DNA from 3 places in the Siccibacter colletis genome. Region 2 is predicted to be linked to each of the others. Evidence: predicted binding sites of a transcription regulator. Region 2 holds the regulator's gene; each other region holds the start of a gene.
What was found. Region 2 encodes LexA, which represses DNA repair genes until DNA is damaged. Its sites were predicted from a motif close to TNCTGTATGTACATACAGNA; they were not measured.

Region 1: a site for LexA is predicted at 3,008-3,027, ahead of metR (HTH-type transcriptional regulator MetR). Genes of this name have one in related genera too.
Region 3: a site for LexA is predicted at 2,982-3,001, ahead of sulA (SOS-induced cell division inhibitor SulA). Genes of this name have one in related genera too.

Annotation. Positions count from the first base shown of each region.
Region 1 is NZ_CP074352.1:3,949,150-3,959,085, reverse strand. Features, by position in the region: gene pldB (lysophospholipase L2) at 1-271, shown strand, start outside; gene yigL (sugar/pyridoxal phosphate phosphatase YigL) at 324-1,124, shown strand; gene KFZ77_RS18895 (carboxylate/amino acid/amine transporter) at 1,236-2,135, shown strand; gene metR (HTH-type transcriptional regulator MetR) at 2,020-2,976, opposite strand; gene metE (5-methyltetrahydropteroyltriglutamate--homocysteine S-methyltransferase) at 3,102-5,363, shown strand; gene KFZ77_RS18880 (DeoR/GlpR family DNA-binding transcription regulator) at 5,496-6,254, opposite strand; gene KFZ77_RS18875 (ABC transporter substrate-binding protein) at 6,390-7,367, shown strand; gene KFZ77_RS18870 (ABC transporter permease) at 7,380-9,083, shown strand; gene KFZ77_RS18865 (ABC transporter ATP-binding protein) at 9,071-9,936, shown strand, end outside.
Region 2 is NZ_CP074352.1:3,700,491-3,710,426, forward strand. Features, by position in the region: gene KFZ77_RS17710 (conjugal transfer protein TraF) at 1-1,138, opposite strand, end outside; gene KFZ77_RS17715 (cupin domain-containing protein) at 1,300-1,788, opposite strand; gene zur (zinc uptake transcriptional repressor Zur) at 1,892-2,407, shown strand; gene KFZ77_RS17725 (CsbD family protein) at 2,484-2,693, opposite strand; gene dinF (MATE family efflux transporter DinF) at 2,923-4,242, opposite strand; gene lexA (transcriptional repressor LexA) at 4,323-4,931, opposite strand; gene KFZ77_RS17740 (diacylglycerol kinase) at 5,041-5,409, opposite strand; gene plsB (glycerol-3-phosphate 1-O-acyltransferase PlsB) at 5,540-7,963, shown strand; gene ubiA (4-hydroxybenzoate octaprenyltransferase) at 8,447-9,319, opposite strand; gene ubiC (chorismate lyase) at 9,319-9,828, opposite strand.
Region 3 is NZ_CP074352.1:1,431,079-1,441,014, forward strand. Features, by position in the region: gene KFZ77_RS06795 (Lon protease family protein) at 1-317, opposite strand, end outside; gene matP (macrodomain Ter protein MatP) at 503-961, shown strand; gene ompA (porin OmpA) at 1,027-2,103, opposite strand; gene sulA (SOS-induced cell division inhibitor SulA) at 2,458-2,961, opposite strand; gene KFZ77_RS06815 (TfoX/Sxy family DNA transformation protein) at 3,156-3,806, shown strand; gene yccS (YccS family putative transporter) at 3,791-5,926, opposite strand; gene KFZ77_RS06825 (YccF domain-containing protein) at 5,945-6,391, opposite strand; gene helD (DNA helicase IV) at 6,520-8,574, shown strand; gene mgsA (methylglyoxal synthase) at 8,590-9,048, opposite strand; gene KFZ77_RS06840 (CoA-binding protein) at 9,204-9,617, shown strand; gene hspQ (heat shock protein HspQ) at 9,646-9,936, opposite strand, start outside.

The sequences.
Region 1 (9,936 bases), 250 kb from region 2:
GCGCGAAGGCGTGCTGGCCGGGGAGCAGGTGATGGCAGGTGCCACTGCCGTCACGACCCCGATGCTGCTGATTCAGGCCGAAGAGGAGCAGGTAGTGGATAACCGCATGCACGACCGCTTCTGCGAGCTTCGCGCCGCGGCAGGCTACCCGTGTGAGGGGGGTAAACCTTACGTCATAAAAGGCGCATACCATGAGATCCTGTTTGAGAAGGACGCGATGCGTGCAGTTGCACTCCATGCCATTGTCGGGTTTTTTGACCGGCACCGTTAATCTACTGCGGCCCGCCCGCATCGCATTTACTATCAGAGGTTGAATTATTCTTATGTATCAGGTTGTTGCGTCCGATTTAGATGGCACATTGTTATCCCCCGAACATCGCCTTACGCCCTATGCGAAAGAGACGCTGCGCCTGCTGACGTCACGCGGTATCCACTTTGTTTTCGCCACCGGTCGTCACCATGTTGACGTCGGCCAGATCCGCGACAACCTCGAAATCGAAGCCTACATGATCACCTCGAACGGCGCGCGCGTGCACGATACCGCCGGTAATCTGGTCTTCACGCATAACCTCGATCGCGATATCGCCGCTGACCTGTTCGGCATGATGCATAACCACCCGGACATCATTACGAATATCTACCGCGACGACGAGTGGTTCATCAGCCGCCACCGTCCCGATGAGATGCGCTTCTTCCAGGAAGCGGTGTTCCAGTACTCGCTCTATGAGCCGGGCCTGCTGGAGCCGGAAGGGATCAGCAAAGTGTTCTTTACCTGCGATACCCACGAAACGCTGCTGCCGCTGGAGCAGGCGATCAATGCCCGCTGGGGCGACCGCGTTAACGTCAGCTTCTCAACCCTGACCTGCCTGGAAGTGATGGCGGGCGGCGTGTCGAAAGGCCACGCGCTGGAAGCAGTATCCAAAGCAATGGGCTATAACCTCGCGTCCTGCATCGCCTTTGGCGATGGCATGAATGACAAAGAGATGCTGTCGATGGCGGGGAAAGGCTGCATCATGGATAACGCCCATCAGCGCCTGAAGGATCTGCTGCCCGAGCTGGAAGTGATTGGCAGCAACGCCGACGACGCGGTGCCGCGTTACCTGCGTAAGCTGTTCCTCGACTAAACGTCCAGCATGACGAGTGGTTAATGTTAAGCCACTCGTCAACCAAATAGTCGCACGCGTTTATTTTTGCTTCGCTACAATGCCCTCTCATCAACATGAGAGATTCTTGCCGTGGCGCTACTGATCATCACCACCATCCTCTGGGCCTTTTCGTTCAGCCTGATCGGCGAATATCTGGCGGGGCAGGTGGACAGCTATTTTTCCGTTCTGATGCGCGTCGGTCTGGCCGCACTGGTGTTCCTGCCGTTTTTACGCGTTAAAGGCCACAGTCTGAAAACCCTGAGCCTGTATATGCTGGTGGGCGCGATGCAGCTCGGCATCATGTATCTGCTGAGCTTCCAGGCCTATCTCTACCTCACGGTCTCTGAATTCCTGCTGTTTACCGTCCTGACGCCGCTCTATATCACGCTGATTTACGATCTGCTGAGCAAGCGCCGTCTGCGCTGGGGCTATCTGCTGAGCGCCGGGCTGGCGGTGATTGGTGCAGCGATTATTCGCTACGACCAGGTCAGCGACCACTTCTGGATTGGCCTGATTCTGGTGCAGCTGGCAAACATCAGCTTTGCAATCGGCATGGTGGGCTACAAACGCCTGATGGAAACGCATCCGATGCCGCAGCACAGCGCGTTTTCCTGGTTCTACCTCGGGGCGTTTATCATCGCGGCGCTGGCGTGGGTGGTGATGGGCAATCCGCAGAAGCTGCCAACCACTGGCCTGCAATGGGGCATTCTCATCTGGCTGGGTGTGGCGGCTTCAGGTATCGGCTACTTCATGTGGAACTACGGGGCGACGCAAGTTGATGCCGGAACGCTCGGCATCATGAACAATATGCATGTGCCTGCCGGGCTGCTGGTCAACCTCGCCATCTGGCACCAGCAGCCGCACTGGCCGAGCTTTATCCTTGGAGGGGCAGTGATAGTGGCGTCACTGTGGGTCCATCGCCGGTGGGTCGCTCCGCGCTCTTCACAAACGGCAGATGTTCACAGGCGTGATTCCGCGCAAAGCGAATAAACGCTTCTGCAGCCGGCTGACGCTGTTCGCCATCGCGCACCGCCGCGTACAGCCGGCTCCATAAGCCTTCGCCCAGGGTTCGGGTAACCACCAGGCCCTGGCGCTCAAAACTCTCCACCACCCAGTGCGGCAGCGCCGCAATGCCCATGTTCGCCGCCACCATCTGGATCAGCAGCAGGGTGTTATCCACGCTTTTCAGCGACGGGCTGACTCCAGCCGGCTGCAGGAAGTGCCGCCAGATATCGAGCCGGCCACGCTGCACCGGGTAGATCAGCAGCGTCTCACTGGCAAGATCGTCCGGCGTGATGTGCGGGTTCGCCGCCAGCGGATGATCCGGCGCCAGCACCAGCCGCACTTCAAAATCAAACATCGGCGAGTAGTGCAGACCGCTGCGCGGTAGGATGTCTGACGTCAGAACAATATCCAGCTCGCCCTGTTGCAGCGCTGGCTGCGGGTCGAAGGTCACGCCCGATTTAAAGTCCATCTCCACCTGCGGCCACTGGCGGCGGAAATTCTCCAGCGCGGGCGTCAGCCACTGAATACAGCTGTGGCACTCAATGGCGATGCGCAGCCGCGTCTGCTGCGGCTCATGACAGGACTGCAACGCGCGGCTTATCTGCGGCAGAACCTGTTCGGCCAGCTGCAGCAAAATTTCGCCCTGCGGCGTGAAGCGCAAAGGCTGACTCTTGCGCACGAAGAGGCGGAATCCGAGCCGCTGTTCCAGATCGCTGAACTGGTGCGACAGGGCCGACTGGGTCTGATGCAACGTGGCCGCCGCTGCCGCCAGAGAGCCGCAGCTTCGCAGTGCCTGAAGCGTTCGCAGGTGTTTAATCTCGATCATGAAAGTCCTTCACTTCGCCATGAACAATTTGCGCTTGAGGAATATACAGTAACCGCGAATTATAGCGGTGTAAACATCTGGACGTCTAAACCACCGGATTAAACTGAATCCTAAGAGGCAAAACAATGACTATCTATAATCACACCCTCGGTTTCCCCCGCGTCGGCCTGCGTCGCGAACTGAAAAAAGCACAGGAAAGCTACTGGGCGGGTAACAGCACCCGTGAAGAATTACTGGCGGTGGGCCGCGAGCTGCGTGCCCGCCACTGGGAACAGCAAAAACAGGCCGGCATCGACCTGCTGCCGGTGGGCGATTTCGCCTGGTACGATCACGTTCTTACCACCAGCCTGCTGCTGGGCAACATTCCCGCGCGTCACCAGAATAAAGACGGCTCCGTCGATATCGACACCCTGTTCCGCATTGGCCGCGGCCGCGCACCGACCGGCGAACCGGCGGCGGCGGGTGAAATGACCAAATGGTTCAACACCAACTACCACTACATCGTGCCGGAGTTCACCAAAGGCCAGCAGTTCAGCCTGAGCTGGACCCAGCTGCTGGACGAGGTGGACGAAGCGCTGGCGCTCGGCTATCAGGTGAAGCCGGTACTGCTGGGCCCGGTAACGTACCTGTGGCTGGGTAAAGTGAAGGGCGAGCAGTTTGACCGTCTGTCACTGCTGAATGACATTCTGCCGGTGTATCAGCAGGTGATCGCCGAGCTGGCGAAGCGCGGCGTGCAGTGGGTGCAGATTGATGAACCGGCACTGGTACTGGAGCTGCCGCAGGCGTGGCGTGATGCCTTTAAACCGGCGTATGACGCGCTGACAGGCCAGGTAAAACTGCTGCTGACCACCTACTTTGAAGGCGTAACGCCGAATCTTGATACCATCGCTGCACTGCCGGTACAGGGCCTGCACGTGGATCTGGTGCATGGTAAAGACGACGTGGCGCAGCTTCACCAGCGCCTGCCGGCTGACTGGCTGCTTTCGGCTGGCGTGGTTAACGGGCGTAACGTCTGGCGCGCCGATCTGACGGAAAAATATGCTCAGCTCCAGGCCATCGTCGGCAAACGTGAATTGTGGATCGGGTCATCCTGCTCGCTGCTGCACAGCCCGATTGACCTGAGCGTTGAGACGCGTCTGGATGCCGAAGTAAAAAGCTGGTTCGCCTTTGCGCTGCAAAAATGTGAGGAGCTGGCGCTGCTGCGTGATGCCCTGAATAGCGGCGATACCGCCAAAATCACTGCGTGGAGCGCCCCGATTCAGGCACGTCGCCACTCCAGCCGCGTCCACAACCCAGCGGTGGAGCAGCGTCTGGCAGCCATCACGGCCAAAGACAGCCAGCGCCAGAGCGACTACCAGCAGCGTGCCGCCGCCCAGCGCGAACGTTTCAACCTGCCGGCATGGCCGACCACCACTATCGGTTCCTTCCCGCAGACCACTGAGATCCGCGGCCTGCGTCTGGACTTCAAAAAAGGTAACCTCGACGCCAGCAACTACCGCACCGGCATCGCGGAGCACATCAAGCAGGCCATCGTTGAGCAGGAGCGCCTGGGGCTGGACGTGCTGGTTCACGGTGAAGCCGAGCGTAACGACATGGTGGAATACTTCGGCGAGCACCTCGACGGCTTCGTGTTCACCCAGAACGGCTGGGTGCAGAGCTACGGTTCCCGCTGCGTGAAGCCGCCGGTGGTGATTGGCGACATCAGCCGCCCGGAAGCGATCACCGTTGAGTGGGCAAAGTACGCCCAGTCCCTGACCGACAAACCGGTCAAAGGCATGCTGACCGGGCCGGTCACCATCCTCTGCTGGTCGTTCCCGCGCGAGGACGTCTCCCGCGAAACCATCGCCCGACAGATTGCCCTGGCGCTGCGCGACGAAGTCCAGGATCTGGAAGCGGCAGGTATCGGCATCATCCAGATTGATGAGCCAGCGCTGCGCGAAGGGCTGCCGCTGCGTCGCAGCGACTGGGATGCCTATCTGAAGTGGGGCGTGGAAGCATTCCGTATCAATGCTGCCGTGGTGCGCGACGATACCCAGATCCACACCCACATGTGTTACTGCGAGTTCAACGACATCATGGGTTCCATTGCTGCGCTGGATGCGGACGTAATCACCATTGAAACCTCGCGTTCCGACATGGAGCTGCTGGAATCGTTTGAGGAGTTCGAATACCCGAACGAAATCGGACCGGGGGTGTATGACATTCACTCGCCGAACGTACCGAGCGTGGAGTGGATTGAAGCCCTACTGCAAAAAGCGGCGCAGCGTATCCCGGCGGAGCGTCTGTGGGTGAACCCGGACTGCGGCCTGAAAACCCGCGGCTGGCCGGAAACCCGCGCCGCGCTGGCGAACATGGTGAAAGCCGCGCAGAACCTGCGCACGGCGTAATAACCTGAGCGCGCCAGGGATGGCGCGGCAGTTAACCCGGCAACGGGCAGGGTAGGTGCGCAATGTACCTGCCCTGGAGTCGTACCGGGCTGGCTGTACCCACCCACCGTAACCCATCTAACCCTGAATCTGTTACTCCCGCCCGAACCACTGATTTTTTTTCTGCTTCATCACGGCGAACTGCTTTGGCGTCGGCGGCCGGTCGCTTATCACGAAATCAAAATCCCCCACGCTGCCATTCTGGCAGATAGCGCTGCGACCAAACTTGGTGCTGTCCACCACCAGCACGCTCACTGCCGCACTGGCGACCAGCGCCTGACGCGCCGCGACCTCATCATCGTTATAGTCATACAGCTCACCCGCCTCGCCGATCCCCCCTACCGACACCACCCCGGCGTCCACCCGGTAACGGCTAAAAAAGGACTGGGCATCGCTGCCGATCACGTCCAGGTCGCGTTTGCGCACGCGTCCGCCCGCCACCGTCAGCTCGCAGGTGGCGAGACGACTCAGCGCGTCGGCGGCATGCAGGTTATTGGTAAACACCGCCAGCCGGGTTTCCGACGGTAGCGCCCGGGCCACCATCTCCACCGTAGTGCCGGTGCCAAGAAAGCAGCTCATGTAGTTCCCCAGCAGCACCGCCGTGCGCTCGCCGATCCAGCGCTTGCCCTGAATGTTGACGATCTCCCGCTGCTGATAGCCGATGTTTTCGCGGGCGAAAGGGGCCACCATGCCATGACGCCGCAGCAGCAGGCCGCCAGCGGTCAGCATTCGCAGATCGCTGCGCACGGTTTGCAGCGAGACACCAAAGTGCTGCGCCAGTTGCTCAATACTGCTCTCGCCATGCGCCGTCACCAGTTCGACGATCGCCGTGCGGCGGGATTCAGGGGTCATTGTTCGCTCCTCGTGGCACCCTTTTTTCGTCATCCTGACACGCGAATGTGAAAATATTACTACGAAAAAAACTGGTCATATTTTTGTCAGATTCCCCTGTTTTAATCATCACAACGAAAACAGAGGGGATACACTATGAGTAAGCACCTTGCGTTGGCCGCCGTTGTCATGACTGCATTAAGCGCACCGGCTTTCGCCGCATCCACACTGACGCTCTACACCAGCCAGCCGAACGAAGACGCGCAGATGACCGTCAGCGCATTTGAAAAAGCGCATCCGGACATCGAAGTGAAGTGGATCCGCGACGGCACCACCAAGCTCACCGCGCGCCTGCAGGCTGAACTCGCCGCAGGCGGTGCCGCCCCGGACGTGCTGCTGATCGCCGACAGCGTCACGATGGAATCCCTCAAAAAGCAGGATTTACTGACGGCGTATCGCTCTCCCGAGGCCAGCCGCTACGATGCCCAACTGTTCGACCCGCAGGGCTACTACTACGGCACCAAGCTCATCACCACCGGCATCGCGTATCACACCCGAGCGCCGGTGAAGCCCGCCTCCTGGCAGGATCTGCTGAAGCCTGAACTGAAAAACATGACCACGCTGCCAAGCCCGCTTTACTCCGGTGCGGCGCAGATCCACATGGCGACGCTGATGAACGATCCGCAGCTTGGTTTTGCCTGGTACCAGAAGCTGAAAGCCAACGGCGCGATGCCGCAGAGCGGTAACGGCGGCGTGATGAGCGCGATTACCTCCGGCAGCAAAGCCTACGGCGTGCTGGTGGATTACATGGCGATCCGCGAGAAAGCGAAGGGCGCACCGATTGATTTCGTGTTCCCGAAAGAGGGCGTCAGCATTGTTACCGAGCCGGTAGCGATGATGAAAAACGCGAAGAATCCCGAAGGTGCGAAAGCGTTTATCGACTTCGTACTGTCGGATGAAGGCCAGCGGCTGGTGCTCAAGCAGGGTTATCTGCCTGCCGATCCGAAGCTGCCAGCCCCGCAGGGCTTCCCGGCACGCGACAGCATCAAACTCATGCCGTTCGACCCGGCGAAAGCGCTGGCGGATACCGACGCCAACAAAAAACGCTTCGCCGATCTGTTTGGAAACCGCTAGTTGATGACCAGCATGACCCTCCGTCAACCTGCCAGCAGCGGCCCGCCGAAAGGGCTGCTCTGGCTGTTACTCGTCCTGGTCGCGCTGCTCAGTCTGCTGCCGAGCCTGCGACTGCTGGTCTCGGCTCTGCTTGACTGGCAGCAGGGTAGTAACAGCAGTCTCGGGCGCGTCCTGAGCAACCCGGCGACCTGGACGGCGCTCTACAATAGCCTCTACACCAGCGGGCTGGGAACGCTACTCTCCCTGCTGCTGGGCGGCCTGTTTGCCTTCTGCCTCGCGCTCACCAACATCCGGCTCAAGCGGACATGGGTATTTCTGTTTATGCTGCCGATGATGATCCCGCCGCAGGTGACCGCCCTGAGCTGGCTGCAGCTCTTCGGCCCGAGCAGTATCGTGCTGACCAGCCTCGGCATCGCACCGTCGTTCGGTAGTACCAATCCCCTTTATTCTGCCGAAGGCATCGCCCTGCTGCTGGGCATTCAGCACGCGCCGCTGGTGTTCCTGGCGCTGCGCACCCAGCTCCAGTGCCTGCCGAAAGAGCAGATCGAAGCCGCACGGCTCAACGGTGCCTCGCTGTGGCGCGTGTTTATCGACATCGTGCTGCCGCTGTGCCGCACTGCGCTCTGGGCCGGCGCGGCTATCGCGTTTGTCTCCGCGCTGGGCAACTTTGGTATTCCGGCGATGCTCGGCATTCCCATCTCTTATTTTGTCTTGCCGATTCAGATCTACCAGTCGCTGTCGAGCTTCGGACCGTCCATGCTGAGTGACGTCGCGGCGCTGTCGGTGCTGATGGGCGTGCTGGCAATCGGCATCGTGTCGCTGCAGGGCTACTTACAGCGTCGCCACACGCTGCCGCTGATTGGCATGGCTGGCCGGGCGCTCGATTTTCAGCTGGGAAAATGGCGGCTGGTGACTGAGCTGCTGCTCGGCACGTTGCTGTTCGCCATCCTGGTGGCACCGCTGCTGGCGCTGATCACCACCTCGCTGGTACCGACGCTGGGCGTGCCGCTGAATGCGCAGACCCTGACGTTTAACGCCTACCACGCGATGCTGGAGAGCGGGAGTGCCACCTGGCGGGCGCTGAGCAACAGCCTGCTGCTCTCGGTATCGGCGGCGCTGGTTCTGATGCTGCTGAGCCTGCCGCTGGCATGGCTGCTGGTGCGGTTTCCGACGCACCCACTGCGCTGGCTGCACAGCGCCATCGATATTCCCTACACCCTGCCGGGCGTGGTGCTGGCGATCGCCTGCATTCTGCTGTTTGCCCGCCCGCTGCCGCTGATCGGCATCAGCCTGAGCGGCACGCTGCTGATTATCTTCTTCGCCTATCTGGCGCGCTTTCTCACCGTCTGCCTGAAGCCGCTGCACAACAGCATGCTGCAGCTCGATCCGGCGATGGAAGAGGCTGCCAGCCTGGCGGGCGCTAACTTCTCTCAGCGCCTGCGCCACATTGTGCTGCCGCTGCTGGCTCCCGCCGCGTTCGCCGGTGCGCTGCTGGTGTTCCTTACCGCCGTCAATGAGCTGACCGTGTCGGCGCTGCTGTGGAGCGCGGGCAAAGAGACGCTTGGCGTGGTGATTTTCAACCTTGATGAGAGCGGCGATAAGGTGCTGGCCTCCGCCATTTCAGTACTGGTGGTGGCCCTCGTGGCGCTGGTGATGTTGATGTTAAGCGGTCTTGGCCGCTATCTACCCAAAGGAGTTATTCCGTGGCAGAACTGAAACTGGAGCGCCTGAGCAAGACCTTCGGCGACCAGACCGTGGTGCGCGATCTCAGCCTGACCATTCCTGAAGGCGCGTTTACCGCGCTGCTCGGGCCGAGCGGCTGCGGCAAAACCACCACGCTGCGTATTCTGGCCGGGCTGGAGCGCCTGTCGCAGGGACGCCTGATGCTGGGCGACCGGCTGCTGGCCGACGCTACCACCCACCTGCCGCCGGAAGCGCGCAACATGGGCATGGTGTTCCAGTCCTACGCATTGTGGCCGCACATGACGGTGGCAGAGAACGTGGGCTACCCGCTGAAGTTAAAAAAGGTAAACGGCGCGGCGCGACGTAAGCAGGTGATTGACGCTCTGGAGGTGGTTGAGCTGGCGGCGTATGCCGATCGCTCACCGCAGGCGTTGAGCGGCGGTCAGCGTCAGCGCGTGGCGCTGGCCCGCTGCCTGGTCTCTGAGCCTCAGGTGGTGCTGCTGGATGAGCCGCTGGCGAATCTCGACCGGCACCTGCGCGCCACCATGGAGCAGACCTTTCGCGAATTTCACCGCCGTACCGGCGCGACGTTCGTCTACGTCACTCACGACCAGGCCGAAGCGATGGCGCTGGCCAGCCACATTGCAGTGATGCACCGCGGCGAGCTGATGCAGTGGGGCACCCCACAGACGCTGTACCAGCATCCGCATAACGCCTGGGTCGCGGGCTTCATCGGTAAAGGCAGCGTGCTGTCGCTGGCGACCGGCTCGCCGGATCGTCACCTTGACGGCGGGCAGCTGCATCGCGGGCTGAGCAGCAGCGAAACGGCGCGTCAGCCGGTGCTGGTGCGCCCGGAGCATGTCGGTATTGCTGACGACGGCATTAC
Region 2 (9,936 bases):
CCGCCCGGTAACCGGCACGCAGCGCCAGCCAGCTCAGCGGACGAATTTCGCCACCGACGCCAACATACTGTGAGTCATCTTCACTCTTGAAGTGTTTGGTTGGCGTCAGATCGCCATCGGCGCTGAGCGTAACCAGATCGTTTTGCCAGGAAACGCCGGCGGTCACCAGCGGACGGATCTGATAGGTATCCTTGAAGCCGTTAACCTCTTTAGTGTCGAGGTCGCGCGACATCAGGTTTTGCCCACTTAACCCGACGCTCCAGTTCTCACTGAGATCGGCCGCGATACCAGCGTCAACGTTGAATCCGGTGTCATCCTTACGATAGCGGCTGTTACGCAGATCGCTGCTGTCGTAGTTGTAGATGGACGCGGAATAGTTATACAGCCAGGTTTGCTGCAGTTTCGGCGTCACGCCCAGGGAGACCGGCACACCGCCGATATCAAACTTTTTCGCCACCGCCACGCCGTAATCGGTGACGATAGCTGCACGACCAAATGCCGACGAGCGCAGGTTGTCGGTGATGGCATCTCCGCCGTTAATCACCGCGTCGAGGATCTCGCCCCCGGCGAATAGATCGTTATTCTGGATATTACGCAGATAGGTGATGTCGTTCGGATCGACGTCCGAGCTGATGCGCGCGTGGGCATAAGCTTTGGTAACAAATGCCACTGACAAGACATCGTTCGGAATGCTCACCGCCACGCCTGCCGCAGCGCTGGCGCGAGCCGATTTACCATCAAGATATTCAAGCTTGTCTGCCAGCTCGCCCGCTGCGCCCTGGAACTGGCGGAAACGGGTGCCGATATTCAGCAGATCCTCTGGCCCCAGGCTGTCAACGATATCGTCGTAGTAATCAATACGATCGTTAATCTCATCGATTTCATCACGCAAATTATCCGGGTCGGTAATTTGCGCCTGAACCGAAGGCAAGATCACCGTAATGTCATCCTCGGGGTTGGCTTTCGCCAGTAACGCCGGGTTGATTAACACACCACTGCCATAGCGGGCTGACGCAACGCCCGTTCCACCCATCGCATCGTTACGTGCTTCCGCCCAGTTATTTGCTGCATTTGCCTGGTGCGCAAGTACCAATGAAAGTGCGATAGATATCACCGAAGGTTTGATTATTTTTTTCACAGTGTACCGTCTTATTATCAGATGAAGACTTATACCCCCGCCTTTTCAAGCGGCCAGAGGCTGGTGATTGCTGTGTTACCGAATCAAAACGGGTATGACCCAAAAAGTTCCCGACTTCCCTGTACTTTTTTTATGTTACTCAATGTATATAGACGAGGGTTTCATTTTCGTGAAGGTTTGCCGTTATGAGATGTAAAAATCTGGTGGGGAGGGTCAATCCAGCGATCCGGGCGCGTGGCGGCATAGTCGGGGTTTAACGGATAATAAACACGGTTGCTGGATTTATTGGCTTCGCCAATGACTAACAGGCGAACCTCGCTGTCGGTATTATTGATAAAGGTATGGCAAATCCCTGTTCCGGCAGGAAAAGCGATGCTGTCGCCCGGCTCAAGCGGCCAGAGCTCGCCGTTGATCCATGCTTCAGGAAACCCTTCCAGCACAAACACGAACTCCTCTTCAGCGCTTTCGGCATGAGGATAAGAAGTACGGCGGCCCGGTGGCAGGCGCTCGTGATGGATCCCGAGCCGGGAGAGACCAAGGCTTCGCGCCAGCGGTGCGCCGATGGAAAACCGCTCCGGGCTGTCCGGATAGGCTGAATCGTCTTCCCCTTCGAGTTCGCGCCAGTGGCGGATAAATTCAGGACGTTTCATCATTAACCTCGCGAATGGTTGAGCGGCACCGAGCAGAAGTGCTGTCTCGGAGTTTTATCAGCTTTGTGATAAAGTAACACCCTACTTTTCCCGGAGGTTGCTGATGGATATGACCACATCTCAAAACGTGTTAACGCAGGCCGAAAAGCTCTGTCTGCAGCGTAATGTGCGCCTGACGCCACAGCGCCTTGAAGTGTTGCGTCTGATGACGCTGCAAAAAGGGGCGATCAGCGCTTACGATCTGCTGGATTTGCTGCGCGAGAGCGAACCGCAGGCTAAGCCGCCCACCGTTTATCGTGCGCTGGATTTTCTGCTTGAGCAGGGGTTTGTGCATAAGGTGGAGTCCACCAACAGCTATGTACTGTGTCATCTGATCGATCAGCCGACCCATACTTCAGCAATGTACATATGCGATCGCTGTGGGCAGGTCAAAGAGCAGAGCGCAGATGGGGTAGAAGATATTCTCCAGGCCGTCGCGGCGCGGATGGGCTTTGCCTTACGGCACAATGTGATTGAAGCACACGGGTTGTGTTCTGGCTGTGTTGAAGTGGAAGCCTGCCGCCATCCTGGTGCATGCGACCATGACCATTCAGTGCAGGGAAAAAAGCGCGGGAAGTAGTGAAGGCGTTAAGTGGTACATCCTTGTACCTGGGCTGGGTAGGCCCCGAGGGTCAGCACAATTGAGTTAGCGTGCTTTACCAGCGATAGTTATGACGGGTTTCCCAGTCAGTAACCTGCTTGTCAGCCTCGTCTTTGCTGTTGCCGTAGCGCTCCTGGATCTTACCAACCAGCTGATCGCGCTTACCTTCAATGACAGTCATGTCATCGTCGGTCAATTTACCCCATTGTTCTTTCGCTTTACCTTTGAACTGTTTCCAGTTACCGCCGACTTCGTCTTTATTCATGATAATGTCCTCATCGTTCGGTTTATGAGATTGCGTTTATGAACCGTCCTGACATTCATCTCATTTCCTGCTGGACGTGATAATAATTGTAGACGAGCCTGCGGGAACGGGGCGGTGATTCGGAATATTTAACCATTTTCACTCCCGGGCGCATGAAAAATGACCATGAAAGGGCTGCAAAATCAGGAAGCTGGAGGCTGCTTAAAGCCCGGTAAAGGGATGTAACTGACTATGTAAACCAGCGGTCTTGTTGCCAGAAACGCCGCCACATCCAGCCCAGCGTCACCCCTCGCAGCGCCAGGAAGACGCACAGCGCCAGCCACAAACCATGATTACCCAGCAGCGGAAGTGACAGCAGCGTCAGGGCAAACCCCAGAGCGGCCAGCGCCATGCTGTTACGCATCTCACGGCCACGGGTGGCGCCAATGAACATACCGTCCAGCAAATAACACCAGACACCCACCAGCGGCAGCAGGATTTGCCACGGCAGATAGTGCCCGGCAAGCTGCCGCAGGCTGTCGATGGAGGTCAGCATGGCGACAATGGTGGAACCGAAACAGGCATAGACCAGGGCAAATGCCAGCGCGACAATCCCTGCCTGCCGGCAGGCGGCGCGCCAGACATCAAGCAGCGAGGAGCGATCGCGCGCGCCAAATGCGTGCCCGGAATGCGCTTCCACCGCATAGGCAAAACCGTCGAGCGCATAGGCCGTAAAAGTGAGGAGCGTCATCAGCACAGCATTCACCGCCACCACCTCGCCGCCCAGCCGCGCCCCAAGAACGGTAATGGAACCGAAGCAGAGCTGAAGCAGCAGCGACCGCAGCATAATGTCGCGGTTAAGCGCCAGCAGCTTACGCATATTCCCGCGCCATGCCGCTTTCAACATGGTTACGCTGACACCCCGCAACCGCAGGACTTTCCACGCCATCAGCAGGCCGATAAGGAAGGTGACATATTCGGCGATAACCGTTGAGAGCGCCGCGCCCTGCACGTTCATCTGCATCCCCATCACCAGCCACAGGTCGAGCACGATGTTGAGCAGGTTACCCACTACCAGCAGGATCACCGGTGCACGGGCATACTGCACGCCCAGCAACCACCCGAGCAGCACCAGATTTGCCAGCGAGGCGGGCGCGCTCAGCCAGCGGATCTCAAGAAAGCGGCGCGCCTGAAGCAGCACGTCGTCGCTACCACCGGTGATGTGCAGCGCAAGATTGATAAGCGGGGTACGCAGAAGAAAAATAGCGAAGCCGGCAATAAGCGCCAGCATCAGGGGCTGTACCAGCGCCCGCGCCAGCCCGGCGGGGTCTTTCGCACCGAACGCCTGGGCCGTCAGCCCGGTGGTGCTCATACGCAGGAACAGCAGCAGCATAAACAGGAAGCTGGTTGCCATTGACCCTACCGCCACGCCGCCAAGATAGGCTGCGCTGTCGAGATGACCAATCACCGCCGTATCCACCAGGCCAAGCAGCGGCACGGTGATATTCGAGAAGATCATTGGCAGCGCAAGACGCCACAACGCTTTATCAGTGGAGGAGAAGAACGACATGCTGCCCCGAACTGGTAATGAGGTCAGAAGGCTAACCTCACGGCAACACGCGGCACCATGAGGTTAAAATCAGAGGGAGATTACAGCCACTCGCCGTTGCGGATCACACCCACTGCCAGGCCTTCGATAGTGAAGCTCTGTTCGCGCAGGTCAACCACGATAGGATCGAAGTCGCTGTTTTCAGGCAACAGCTGAACGATGTTGCCCTGTTTTTTGAGACGTTTTACGGTCACTTCATCTTCGATACGCGCCACCACAACCTGGCCGTTACGCGCTTCTTCGGTTTTATGCACCGCCAGCAGATCGCCATCCATAATGCCGATGTCTTTCATCGACATCCCGCTGACACGCAGCAGAAAGTCTGCGCTCGGCTTGAACAGGGACGGGTCAACCTGATAGTGACCTTCGATATGCTGGGAGGCCAGCAGCGGTTCACCCGCCGCAACGCGACCAATCAGCGGCAGCCCTTCAGCTTCTTCAATGAGCAGACGAATGCCGCGCGATGCGCCTGAAACGATCTCAATGACGCCTTTACGCGCCAGCGCTTTCAGGTGCTCTTCCGCCGCGTTCGGGGAACGGAACCCCAAACGCGCTGCAATTTCCGCACGAGTAGGCGGCATGCCGGTCTGGCCGATATGATCCCGAATGAGATCGAACACCTCTTGCTGCCTGGTCGTTAACGCTTTCATTCCGCCCCCTGGGTGTATATACAGTTATGCTGTGAGTATATACAGTCAAAGGCGACTTTGGAACCACAAAATGCGCAAAAAACCAGACACACGGCCCGTTCTGGAAAGGTTATCGCAAATGCTGCCAAAGTAGCGTGCCCCAGGTGATAAGAGCGGTGATGATAGACAGCAGTACCGCACCGGACCCCATATCTTTGGCACGCCCGGAAAGCTCGTGGAATTCCGGCCCGATTCGGTCCACTACCGCCTCAATGGCGCTATTAAGGATTTCGACAATCATGACCAGCAAAACGGAACCGATCAGCAGAACGCGCGTGATGGCATCAACATCCAGCCAGCATGCAATCGCAATTGCCACAACTGCCGCGACGGCCTCCTGGCGGAAGGCGGCTTCATTTTTCCAGGCTGCGCGATACCCTTTCCAGGAGTAGCCTGCAGCTTTGATAATACGGGTTAACCCGGTGGTGTTATTCGCCATGAAAAGAAACCTTTTTGAATTCTGAGCGTCAATGCTTTTACGTCGCCTTCAGCGCAGCACAGAAATTCCCAACGGATTCTGATATTCTTGCGGCGCGATTGCATTATTAACCAGAGGCTTTACATCGTTTATGTCCGGTTGGCCACGAATTTACTACAAATTACTGAATTTACCATTAAGTGTCCTGGTAAAGACCAAGTCTATTCCGGCAGACCCCTGCGCCGAATTAGGGCTGGATACCTCTCGCCCTATTATGTATGTGCTGCCCTATAACTCTAAGGCAGATTTGCTGGCGCTGCGCGAACAATGCCTGGCGCATGATTTACCCGACCCGCTTGAACCGCTGGAAATCGACGGCGCTATTCTGCCGCGCTACGTGTTCATTCACAGCGGGCCGCGCGTGTTCACCTATTACACGCCGAAAGAAGAGTCTATTAAGCTCTTCCACGACTATCTGGATTTACACCGCAGCAACCCGAATCTCGATGTGCAGATGGTGCCGGTTTCGGTGATGTTTGGCCGCTCTCCGGGCCGCGAAAAGGGTGAGGTTAACCCGCCGCTGCGCATGCTGAACGGCATTCAGAAGTTCGTCGCTATCTCCTGGCTGGGGCGCGACAGCTTTGTGCGCTTCTCGCCGCCGGTTTCGCTGCGCCGCATGGCCACCGAGCACGGCACCGATAAAATTATCGCGCAAAAGCTGGCGCGCGTGGCGCGTATGCACTTTGCCCGCCAGCGTCTGGCCACCGTTGGCCCCCGCCTGCCGGTGCGTCAGGATCTGTTCAATAAGCTGCTGGCGTCAAAAGCGATTGCCCGTGCGGTAGAGGACGAAGCGCGTACCAAAAAGATCTCCCATGAAAAGGCGCAGCAGAATGCCGTCGCGCTGATGGAAGAGATCGCGGCTGACTTCTCCTATGAAGCTATTCGCGTGAGCGATCGCGTGCTGGGCTTTACCTGGAACCGTCTCTATCAGGGCATCAACGTTCATAACGCTGAGCGCGTACGTCAGCTGGCCCACGACGGTCACGAGATCGTCTATGTGCCCTGCCACCGCAGCCATATGGACTATCTGCTGCTCTCTTACGTGCTCTATCACCAGGGGCTGGTACCGCCACACATTGCTGCGGGCATCAACCTGAATTTCTGGCCCGCTGGCCCGATTTTCCGCCGTCTGGGCGCGTTCTTTATCCGTCGTACTTTTAAAGGCAACAAGCTCTATTCCACGGTGTTCCGTGAGTACCTCGGCGAACTGTTCAGCCGCGGCTACTCGGTTGAGTATTTCGTGGAAGGCGGACGCTCCCGTACCGGTCGCCTACTGGATCCGAAAACCGGCACGCTTTCGATGACCATTCAGGCGATGCTGCGCGGCGGCACGCGTCCGATTACGCTGGTGCCGATTTACATCGGCTACGAGCACGTCATGGAAGTGGGCACCTATGCCAAAGAGCTGCGCGGCGCTACGAAAGAGAAAGAGAGCCTGCTGCAGATGGTGCGCGGGCTGAGCAAGCTGCGCAATCTCGGCCAGGGCTATGTCAACTTCGGCGAGCCGATGTCGCTGACCTCATGGCTGAATGATAACGTGCCGGAGTGGCGCGAATCGGTTGACCCGATCGAAGCGATACGTCCGGCGTGGCTGACGCCAACCGTCAACGGCATTGCCAGTGAACTGATGGTGCGCATCAACAACGCCGGTGCGGCTAACGCCATGAACCTCTGCTGCACAGCCCTGCTTGCGTCACGCCAGCGTTCGCTGACCCGCGAACAGCTTACCGAGCAGCTGAACTGCTATCTCAGCCTGCTGCGTAACGTGCCGTATGCCGCGGACGCGACCGTGCCTGCTGCCACCGCCGATGAGCTTATCGATCACGCGCTGCAGATGAACAAGTTCGAAGTTGAGAAAGATACCATCGGCGACATCATCATCCTGCCGCGCGAGCAGGCAGTGCTGATGACGTACTACCGTAACAACATTCTGCACATGCTGGTGCTGCCATCGCTGATTGCCGCGATTGTTACCCAGCACCGCAACATCAGCCGTGAAACGCTGCTGAGCCAGATTGAAGTTATCTATCCGATGCTGAAAACCGAGCTGTTCCTGCGCTGGGATAAATCAGAGCTGGGTGGCGTCATTGATGCCCTGCTGGAAGAGATGCTGCAGCAGGGGTTAATCGTCGCCAACGGCGAGCAGCTTCAGCTTAATCCGGCACGCTCACGCACGCTGCAGCTGCTGGCTGCCGGGGTGCGGGAAACGCTTCAGCGCTACGCCATTACCTTCTGGCTGCTGAGCGCTAACCCGGCGATCAACCGCGGTACGCTGGAAAAAGAGAGCCGTACCGTGGCTCAGCGCCTGTCGGTGCTGCACGGCATCAACGCGCCGGAGTTCTTCGACAAAGCGGTCTTCAGCACGCTGGTGCTGACGCTGCGCGACGAAGGTTACATCAGCGATACCGGAGATGCCGATCCGACCCGCACCATGGCGATTTACCAGCTGCTGGGCGAGCTGGTGACCTCTGACGTGCGTCTGACTATTGAAAGCGCCTCGGCGCAGACCAGCTGATAGCCATTCACTGAGCCAATAAAAAAGGCGGGGTTTTCCCGCCTTTTTCGCCTCCGTAACCCACGTAGGGTGGGTAAGAGCAGCGCACCCACCTTCGGGAAGCGTCGTGGCGGGTGCGCAGGCTTACCCGCCCTACAAAGCATTCACTAAGCCAACAAAAAAGGCGGATTTCTCCCCCCTTTTTTGTCTCCGTAGCCCACGTAAGGTAGGTAAGCGCAGCGCACCTACCTTCGGGAAGCGTTGTGACGGGTGCGCAGGCTTACCCGCCCTACAAAGCATTCACTTAGCCAATAAAAAAGGCGGGGTTTTCCCGCCTTTTTCGTCTCCGTAACCCACGTAGGGTGGGTAAGCGCAGCGCACCCACCTTCGGGAAGCGTCGTGGCGGGTGCGCAGGCTTACCCGCCCTACAAAGCATTCACTAAGCCAATAAAAAAGGCGGGGTTCTCCCGCCTTTTTCGTTTCCGTAGCCCACACAGGGTGGGCTTAACGCGTCAGGTAGCTGACCGCAATACCAATAAACAGCGCCATCCCTGCGTAATTATTGTTCAGAAACGCGCGGAAACAGGCCTCGCGCTCGCGTCCGGCGGTGATACGCTGCTGATAGATAAACAGCGCGCCCGCCACTGCCAGCGAAGCGTAGAACACCCAGCCCAGCCCGTTCAGCCAGCCTACCGTCGCCATCAGCGCCAGTACCATAATTTGCAGGATGCCGATAATCATATTGTCGAAACGTCCAAACAGGATTGCCGTGGATTTCACGCCGATTTTCAGGTCGTCGTCACGATCGACCATCGCATACTGGGTGTCATAGGCTACGGTCCAGCAGATGTTGGCGAAGAACATCAGCCAGCAGCTCAGCGGCAGCGTTTCGCTGACGGCGGAAAACGCCATCGGGATCGACCAGCCAAACGCAGCGCCCAGCACCACCTGCGGCAGATGGGTGTAGCGTTTCATGAATGGATACATCCATGCCAGCCCCAACGCAGCCACCGACAGCAGGATGGTCATCAGGTTCAGCGTCAACACCAGCGCAAAGGCGAGCAGCACCAGAATAATGAACAGGTTGCGCGCCTCTTTTTCCGTCACCGCCCCGCTCGGTAGCGGACGATGCGCGGTTCGCTTAACGTGCCCGTCGATTTTACGATCGGCGTAGTCGTTAACCACGCAGCCCGCGGCGCGCATCAGCCAGACGCCGGTGACAAACACCGCCAGGATCCACAGCGGCGGAACGCCGGGTGCAGCGACCCACAGCGCCCACAGCGTCGGCCACAGCAGCAGCAGCGCGCCGATAGGTTTGTCAGTACGCATCAGCCGATGGTAAGCCAGCAGCTTGCTTTGCGTCAGACTCCACTCCATTAGTTTTCCCCTTCATATAGTGGTGATGCTGTCAAAAACAGCTCGGTCAGCAGCAGCGGCTTGCCTGACAGGCGCAGGCGCGAACGTCGCCCCCAGAGCGCATCACGCTGGCCTACCTGAATAAAATCGCGTGTCAGGGTGGATGCGGTAAAAAGGTAGCGCCCGAGCGGCGTGGTACCAAGCTGCTGCAGCGCCAGTTCCGGGCCACTCAGGGTGGACTCGGGGACCAGCGTGCGCCCGGCAAGCCAGGGTTCGCCATCACCGCACAGCAGGATCTCCCGCAGCCAGTAATGCGGTTCTGCGGGCAGCAGCTCAAGGGCATCGCGCGCCATGTCCGGGCCGACAAAACCTTCGTTAACGACAATTACGCTCACCTTTTCGCAGTGCTGTTCGAAGCGTTTGGTCATGGAATCTTCCAGCAACAGCCAGTCGAGCAGTTCGCCGCTCAGGGAGGGGATCTCATCAAAAAAGGACAGTGCGCGAAGCTCCGCCAGCGCAGGGTGGGACATGCGTTTCACTCCGGAAGTCGTCATAACAAGCATTGTAACGCAGAACCGGAACAGGATGGGGAAAGGTGAGGGATAACGCAAGCGTTCGCCACAGGAAAAAGGGTGCGC
Region 3 (9,936 bases), 1.8 Mb from region 2:
GGGGACAGTGCGGTGTGAAGGGTAACCTGATGGCCATTAATAACATAGCGTCCGCCAGCAGCCGCCGTATTCGGGGAGGCATACTGTTCGGCTAACTGCGCCACCAGGTGAAGGTATTCAGAGGCTTCCAGCGCTTTAACCAGCATCCATGATGAGGACGCCCGGGGCTGATTGAACTGTTCAAGTCCATAGCATAAACGCGGCTGGATAGCGGTGAAATCAACGTCATCATCATGCGTTGTCGGCGTGGTCAACACTTCAGCAAAGCTGTCGGTGTCCGGCTTGAGCGCCTGCCAGTCTAATCGGGTAATGGTCAAAGTCGATGTTTTTTCAGTCAGATTTCAAAAGCGGGATTATACCGTAACCGGCGAGGCAGCACACCGCTAAAGCGCCACCCGACGCTAAGATTCTTACGCGGTTTCACATCCAGACGATTTATGCTCAGCGAAATGCTAAAAAACTGATATTCTGAAATGAGTTACGCGGTCACACTGAGATTACGATGAAATATCAACAACTAGAAAATCTCGAGAGCGGCTGGAAATGGAAATATCTGGTGAAAAAGCACCGGGAAGGTGAGCTTATTACTCGCTATATTGAATCCAGCGCGGCGAAAGAGGCAGTTGATCTGTTACTCAGCATGGAGAACGAGCCGGTAAAAGTGCTGGGATGGATTGATAAGCACATGAATCCGCAACTCGCGAACCGGATGAAGCAGACCATTCGTGCGCGCCGCAAACGTCATTTCAATGCTGAACATCAGCACACCCGCAAAAAATCTATCGACCTTGAATTTATGGTCTGGCAGCGGCTCGCCGGTCTGGCACAGCGACGCGGTGTGACGCTATCAGAAACCATCGTCCAGTTGATTGAAGATGCGGAGCGCAAAGAGAAATACGCGTCGCAGATGTCCACGCTCAAGCAGGATCTAAAGGCGATGTTGGGTAAAGAGAAGCCTTAACGTTTTTACCGACGACCCGAAATAAAAAACCCCGCCGAAGCGGGGTTTTTTTAAGAGCGGGTAACTTAAGCCTGCGGCTGAGTTACAACGTCTTTGATGCCTTTAACTTCGATTTCTACGCGACGGTCCGGCGCCAGGCAATCGATCAGCGCAGCACGCGCTTTCACGTTGTCACAGGTGTTGCCAGTAACCGGGTTGGATTCACCCATGCCACGTGCAGAGATCTTGTTAGACGGGATACCTTTAGAAACGAGGTAGTCAACTACGGACTGAGCACGTTTCTCAGACAGACCCTGGTTGTAGGAGTCAGAACCGATGCGGTCAGTGAAGCCCAGAACCACTACAGAACCGTCTTTCGGATCCAGGTTGCTCAGCTGGGTGTACATCTGATCCAGCGCCTGCTGACCTTCCGGTTTCAGGGTTGCTTTGTTGAAGTTGAACAGAACGTCAGACTTCAGAGTGAAGTGCTTGGTCTGTACTTCCGGAGCCGGAGCCGGAGCCGGAGCTACAACTGGAGCCGGAGCTTCTTCCTGACCGAAACGGTAGGAAACGCCAACGCTCAGCATGCCGTTGTCCGGACGGGTACCAACGGTGTTACGGTCACCGATGTTGTTGGTCCACTGGTATTCCAGACGGGTAGCGATGTCGCGGGTAACTGCCCACTCAACACCACCAGCAGCCAGCGGGGATACGCCGGTGTCGTGGTCTTTCAGACGAACGCCTTCCGCGTTAACAGCGGTAGCGTCTGCACGCCATACCATACCACCGAGACGGGTGTAAACGTCCAGCTCGTCAGTAACCGGGTAGCTAAGTTTGGTAGTCAGCTGGATGCCCTGAGCTTTCAGCGCGCCGTTTTCTGGCTGACCTTTATACTCCATGCGTCCCAGCCAGTCGTAGCCGATTTCGAAACCAACATACGGGTTAACCTGGTAACCTGCGAAGGCACCTGCGCCCAGCTGGTTTTCGTGGGTCGGACCACTACCGATACCATTGTCGTAGCCGTTACCGTCGAAACCGGTGTCGTGGTACTGGGACCAACCCAGCTTAGCACCAGTGTACCAGGTGTTATCTTTCGGAGCGGCTTGCGCTACGGTAGCGAAGCCAGCCAGTGCCACTGCAATCGCGATAGCTGTCTTTTTCATTTTTTGCGCCTCGTTATCATCCAAAATGGCCATGAACGCCTTAAAAGAGCTCACGGTTAAATCCTTACACCGGGGTTATTGGCTCATTTGTAACTCTACCGATAAGTTCGGTTTATGATGAGCAACCCTGGCGATGTAAAGTCTACAACGTAGTTGGAAACTTACAAGTGTGAACCCCGTCAGGCATATGAAAAAAAACAGATTGCAAACATATTTTTTAACATTTATGCCTTTTTTTTGGACAACGCATTTTGATGAAAACCCCAGCAAACCTAAGCAGGAAGGGAACTATTGCTTAATTGTTAATGGCCTGGCCGTGACAAAAATATTACGTGGGAATTCTCTTAAATTTACTTAATGATACAAACTCGAATGAATCTTTAGGCCAGAAAGTGGTCCGTGGCTGTACGATGTGCTCTGCAAAGGGCGCATCACAAAGCCTACCGCATTACCCATTTCTGCCGCTTCAGTGAGTATTTTTTGCTCATCGCGGGTGAGCTCATGAGGCAGCCAGCCAATCACGACGCTGTAGTTACCGGTACGTAACGCGCGCGCCATCGTCTCTACCGTAAATTCCGGAGCCATCTGGCTCACCTGCATCACTTTAGTTAACGGCAGACCAGCGGTTTGCACCCATGAACGGCTCAGCTTTTGCTGCGGCGTTAACCACAGCTGCCAGCGCGATTGCTTACCAAGCTGTTGCAGCAGCGGCAGCAGCACCATCTGCGTTACCCACGGCTGGTCTTCACGGTAAACCACTTCACTGATCATACCTTTTACCGTCTCGCCGGAAGCGTGACGATCCTGCGAAAGAGGTTGTTTGTGGTCAGGGTGTGTTTCATAACCAGATACGTACATAATGAATCCCGCCTGTGGGTTACTGTATGCATATACAGTACTGCTGCTTCGCATAAAGATCAATCAAAAATTTCGGAAGCGGCTCGCAAAATTCATCGCTACTTTCGGAACAGATTAAATTCCGGTTGCTGTTATCCCCTAAGTTAAATATTTTCCTGTTAAAGGCTCTACTAATTACATGAAAAGAGTCTTATATGATGATTAATAAGGAAATTATCATGAAATCTTTATCTTATGACAGAATCAATAAATCTCGGGAATACCTCAAGTCGCTGGGCAAGATTGACTGTCGGGCGCTGTTTGGGGGCTACAGTCTGGCCATCGACAACACCGTGTTCGCGATGGTCTGTGAAGGCGAGCTCTATCTGCGGGCCTGCGAAGCTTGCGCCGAATACCATGTGGGTACAAAGCCAAAATTGCTGTGCTTGCCCAAGCGGGGCAGACGCATCTCACTCAATTATTTTCTGGTGGAGGAGCAGCTGTGGCAGGAACCAGCAACGCTATTGCAGCTTTCAACGCGCGCCTTACAGGATGCCCGCCGGGAAAAGTTCAAACGCGAATCGATAAAGCGGCTGAAGGATCTGCCAAATATTACTTTTCAGCTTGAGGCGCAGCTGTGCGCGGCTGAGATTCGCGACGCCCAAACCCTACAGGCCTGTGGTCCTCAGGAAGCCTGGCTGCGTATTCGTCAAATTAACAAACATGCCGGACTCCGGGCGCTGATGGCGCTGGCGGGCGCGGTGGCAGGGCTCCACTCCGCCGCGCTGCCCTCTGACACACGTAACGCCCTGCATGAGTGGTATCACCGTGTCACGCGCGGTGATCAGACTCATGCTGGCGAGTGATCGATCTGCTGTTGCAGGGAGCTGAGTTCCGGCAGGAGCGAGATCAGTAATCCAATCTGCTGAAGAACCAGCGGCTCTTTACTGTCTGCGCGCGGCTCAAGGTGGCTGATGCGCTGCGCCAGGTCAGCAAGTGCTGTCTGCAAGCGCTGTTTGTCTGCAGGCGCGTGGTGCAGCGCATCATCGACGTAGCATACGGCATCGTCCAGCAGTTGCAGGATCGCCGTATTGGTCAGTTTTTCACGGTGCGCACCGAGCGCAGAAATATAGCTGGTGAAGGTATGATTCAGGCATAACAGGCGAAACGCGGTTTCACGTAGCGTGGCGCTGGCCTGCGGTTCTGTAGCCATGTTCGACACTACCGAGGCCAGCTCCGCATCGCGGTTATGAGCATCGCGGCGGGCGATACGGTATTGCAGGCGGTTATCACGCCCCTGGTGATACTGCTCCAGAATGGCATCCAGGTAACGGCAGTTAGCATTAAGCGCCTGGCTAATCACCTGCGGCAGGCGGCGGAACTGCCAGTCTGGCCAGATAAAACTGACCGCCGCCCAGGCAATAGCACAGCCCACCAGCGTATCAAAGATGCGCGGCATCGCTACCACAAAGCCTTCGCCCAGCAGGTTGAAGCACAACAGTACCAGCAGCGTGATGAACATCGTGGCGTGGGCGTACTGCACGTTACGGAAGGCAAAAAACAGCACGCCGGTAATAACGATCAAAATAAGCTGTCCTTCAAGCGAGGGAACGAAGTACAGCACCGGAATGCCGATGGCGACACCAATCAGCGTCCCGAGCACGCGCAGCCGCAGCCTGTGCCGCGTGGCGTTGTAGTTGGGCTGGCAGACAAACAGGCTGGTCAGCAATATCCAGTAGCCATGCTCAAGGCCGGTAAGCTGAATAAAGGCATAGCCGACGCACAATACGATGGACATGCGCACCGCGTGGCGGAACAGCGCTGATTCCGGGGTGAAATTACGGCTCAGGCGCAGCCAGACATCGCTGAAGCCGTTCAGGCCGTCGTCGGCGAGCTGATGCTCAGATTCGACGCGCGGCGCGGCCAGTGCCTGTTCCGATTCAATGGTTGCCAGTTGCGCGTCGATAGCCTTGAGGTTGCTTATCAGATAGCCCACCGCTTTCATCTCTGCGGGAGAGGTTCCGCTGGCGCGGATGCGGTCGAGCGCGGCATCCAGGTGGCTGAATACGCGTTCGAAGCGTGGGTTATGCTGATAGGGCGTTCGCAGTAAAATAGAGCGTGATAACTGTGCGCACGCCTGGGACTGCATGGAAAGCAGGCGCTGGAAGCGGAACATGACGTCGCTGTAGCGAAATTTTTCACGCAGGGCCTGGTACTGGATGTGCGACGAGCTGGCACGCTCGTGAATATCCTGGGCGACGAAATAATAGTGCAGCGTGCGCCGGGTACCGCGTTGGCCCCGATCGCCTCGCAGCCGTGTCAGTAACGAGGCTTTGGTCTGATTAAGGGTGGTAACCAGCTTGCTGTTAGCCAGCGCCAGCTCGACAACCGGTGCATCGCGGTCGCTTTCGATATCCGGGTCATACAGGTGTGATTTAATCTCAAGATAGGCGGCAAGCTGCTCAAAGCAGCGGGCAAGATTGTCCTGCAGCGGGCGGATAGGAAACAGTAAATGCCCGGCCAGCGTCAGCAGGTTGTACCAGACCGCACCGGCAATCAGCAGCAGCGGTTGCTGATACCAGTGATCGTAGAGCGAGACCCCGAGCATGGTGTAGATCGCGATCAGCAGGGCGCCAAAAGCGATGGTGGCATAGCGCTGGCCAAGGCCGCCGAGCAGAATAAATCCGCTGGTGGATAGCGTCAGACCAAAAGCAAACAGCCACGGCCAGTCAAATAACAGCTCGACGGAGGCCGAGGCGATAAAAAAGCTGATCAGGGTGATCAGCAGATTGCGTAGCCGCCCACTTAACCGGTCGTCCAGATCCGCCAGTGCGGCGGCAACCACCCCGAGGGTGAGCGGGATGGTCAGCTTTACCTCGCCCAGCCACCACGGCAGCGCAGCGGTGCCGCTGAGCGCAATAAAGATCCGTAGGTTATAGAGCCAGGCGCTGTTCCATGTATAACGGCGTAGCAGGGGGCTGAGCATAAGCGGGCGTTCCTTGTGTTACCCGAAACGACGACGGGCGTTGGCTTCCCGGGCTGCGCGTGCGGTTTCAACGCTGACTACGCGGCGTCCAACCGGCCAGAGCGCAATGCCGGCAATCTTAAAGTTGGCAATGCCCACCGGGATGCCGATAAGCGTAACGCACTGGGCAATGCCTACCACAATATGCATCACGCACAGCCACCAGCCGAAAAAAATCACCCATAACACGTTCAGCAGCGTACCGCCGGTGTTGAGCAGCACATTTTTACTGTTCGGGTTCAGTTCATCAACGTGGATCGGTTCATTGCCGTAGGGTACCAGCGACAGTTTAGTAATTTCCCAGCACGAGCGGGTAAGCGGCAGCGTGACGATACAGATGATGCTGACCAGCGTCGCCAGCAGCCATGACAGCGTGGTGGCAAACCCACCCAGAACAAAATTAAGGATATTAAGAACGGTGCGCATATCGCCTCCCCGGCGTGTCGTCTGAGCCAAATCACTAACCGCAGCAATTGTAACGCGTTTTTGCTCTGGAGCGTGATCTCTGTGACGGGTAAACTGACGGCTCATTTTGCGTTTACTCTGGCATCGACATGGAACTCAAAGCAACGTCTCTTGGCAAACGTCTCGCGCAGCACCCCTACGATCGCGTCACGCTGCTTACGGCAGGGGTGAAAGTGGCCGGCGATAAGCACGAATATCTGATCCCGTTCAATCAGTTGCTGGCGATAAACTGCAAACGCGGTCTGGTCTGGGGCGAACTGGAATTCGTGCTGCCGGATGAGAAAGTTGTGCGTTTGCATGGCACCGAGTGGACTGATACCCAGCGCTTTTATCAGCAGCTTTCTGCGTTGTGGAACAGCTGGAGCGAGGAGATGAGCGACATCGCTGCCCGGGTGCTGAACGAAGCGCTGGACGCCATCGACCAGCTGGTCGGCAACGAGCAGTGGCTCAGACGACGTGATATTGAGGGAATAGCCCAGCGCATTCAGGCGGCTTGCGCAGCCTTGCCGCTGCCTCAGGCGCGACTGAACGAATTCGACATCACTCGTGAACCCTGGCAGAAATGCCAGGCATGGCTCAGCGACAGTGAGCAACGACGCGCTGCGCATAATCAGGAATATACCGCTGCGATGCTGGCGCGCTACGACGACTTTTTCACCAGCGTAGAGAGCTCCCCGCTTAATCCGGCGCAGGCCAGGGCGGTGGTGAATGTCGAAGATGCGTTGCTGGTGCTCGCGGGTGCCGGGAGCGGCAAAACGTCGGTGCTGGTGGCCCGCGCGGGCTGGCTGCTGCTGCGTCAGCAAGCCAGCGCCGAGCAGATCCTGCTGCTGGCGTTTGGCCGTAAAGCTGCGCAGGAGATGGATGAGCGCATCGCTTCGCGACTGCACACCAGCGACATCACCGCGCGCACCTTCCACTCGCTGGCGCTCTACATCATCAGCCAGGGAAGCCGTAAAGCGCCGACCCTGACGGCGCTGGAAAATGATACTGCAGCCCGCCACGCGCTGCTGATCGAGGCGTGGCAGACGCAGTGTCGCGAGAAGAAGGCGCAGCTTAAGGGCTGGCGCCAGTGGCTGGAAGAGGAGCTGGAATGGACGTTGCCGGAAGGCGAATTCTGGCAGGATGCGGGGGTTATCAAGCGCATTGCTCCGCGGCTCGATCGCTGGCTTGGTCTGATGCGTACCCACGGCGGAGCGCAGGCGCAGATGATTGCCGATGCGCCGGAGGCGGTGCGCGATCTGTTTGGCAAACGGGTCAAATTAATGGCTCCGCTGCTCAAGGCCTGGAAGACTGCGCTGAAAGCTGAAAACGCGGTCGATTTTGCCGGATTGATTCATCAGGCGATCAACGTGCTGGACAAGGGGCGTTTCGTCAGTCCCTGGAAACATATCCTGGTGGATGAGTTTCAGGATATCTCGCCCCAGCGTGCCGCGCTGCTTGCCGCGCTGCGTCGCCAGAATGCGCACACCACGCTGTTCGCGGTGGGTGATGACTGGCAGGCTATCTACCGCTTCAGCGGGGCACAGCTGTCTCTTACCACAGCATTCAGCCACCATTTTGGCGAAGGGGATCAGACGGCGCTGGATACCACGTACCGTTTCAACAGCCGCATCGGTGAGATCGCCAACCGCTTCATTCAGCAAAACCCTCATCAGCTGACGAAGCCGCTCAATAGCCTGACCGCAGGGGATAAAAAAGCCGTTACGCTGCTGGGAGAGGACCAGCTTGAGCCTCTGCTCGACAAGCTGAGCGGCTATGCAAAACCCGATGAGCGGATTCTGGTAATGGCACGCTACCACCATTTGCGCCCGGCGGCGCTGGAAAAGGCGGCCACCCGCTGGCCGAAGCTGAATGTCGACTTTATGACCATTCACGCCAGCAAAGGCCAGCAGGCGGACTACGCCATTATCCTCGGACTGAATGCGGGCAGGGATGGTTTCCCGGCCCCGGCGCGAGAGTCAATTATGGAGCAGGCGCTGCTGCCGGAGACAGAAGATTTTCCCGATGCCGAGGAGCGGCGTTTGCTGTACGTGGCGCTGACGCGCGCCAGGCAGAAGGTGTGGTTACTGTTCGATAAAGCGCAGCCGTCGTCGTTTGTCGATATTCTCAAACGGCTTGATGTTCCCGTCGCCCGCAAACCCTGAGGGCGACGGCGGCGGCTACTTCAGGCGCTCTGACAAATAGCGCTGATAGTCGGGGATGCCAATCTCAATGCTCTGGCTAAACTGCGCCGATTCGATGATCAGGTCGGCAGTGGAGACGTTGGTCGCCACGGGAATATTCCACACGGTTGCCAGGCGCAGCAGGGCTTTCACATCCGGGTCGTGCGGCACGGCGTTAAGCGGGTCCCAGAAGAAGATCAGCACATCGATTTTACCTTCGGCAATCAGCGCGCCGACCTGCTGATCGCCTCCCATCGGGCCGCTCAGCATCGCGTTGACGTTCAAATCGCAGTTGCGCTGGATCAGGTTGCCGGTGGTGCCGGTAGCATAGAGCGTGTGGCGGGAAAGTATCTCATGATGACGCTCGACCCATTTCATCAGCAGCGCTTTACAGTGATCGTGGGCGACCAGCGCAATGTGTTTACGGGGTTCCAGCGTCCGGGTTGTCAGTTCCATATTTTTTCCCTGAATGATTTGATGCAGACAGATTACTGAAAGTAATTATTGCTGCAAGCCGTAACGGGAAAAAACGCGAGGCGCAGTCAGTCACACAACGTGGTGCACCGCGAGGCTATGTCATACACTTTATGAATTATTCGCCGGAGGTCGTTATGAAAGAGACTGATATTGCAGAGATACTCAAATCGACGCGCACCATTGCGCTGGTGGGGGCCAGTGACAAGCCCGACCGCCCGAGTTACCGGGTGATGTCCTATCTGCTTGACCAGGGTTACCACGTAATCCCGGTGTCGCCAAAGGTGGCGGGTAAAACCCTGCTCGGACAGCAGGGCTACGGCACGCTGGCTGAGGTGCCGGAGAAAGTGGACATGGTTGACGTATTCCGCAATTCAGAAGCGGCCTGGGGCGTGGCGCAGGAAGCGATTGCTATCGGGGCGAAAACCCTGTGGCTTCAGCTTGGCGTGATAAACGATCAGGCGGCGGTGCTGGCGCGGGATGCGGGGTTGAAGGTGGTGATGGATAAATGCCCGGCGATTGAAATTCCACGGCTGGGCCTGAGCCGCTAATAAAAAACCCGGCGTCAGCCGGTTTTTTTTAGTTACGCAGGCGCGGAGCCTGTAACTGTTGACGTATGGTGCGAGCGAGTTCATCGAGTGAAGGCTGTTCAGGGTGTTCGTCCTGAGGCTCACCGCTCAGCTGCGCTTCTGCCAGGTACGTGTGGACGGGCTCGCCGTCATCGTCTTCCATCACCACGTGATACCAGGGCGCAGCACGCAGATCGGCGTTGACTGCCAGATCGTCCTCTTCTGGCTCATCAAGGGAGTACTCGGGGTCGATATCGACCACGACGCCCAGATAACCCAACAGCGAGTGACGAACCTGTTG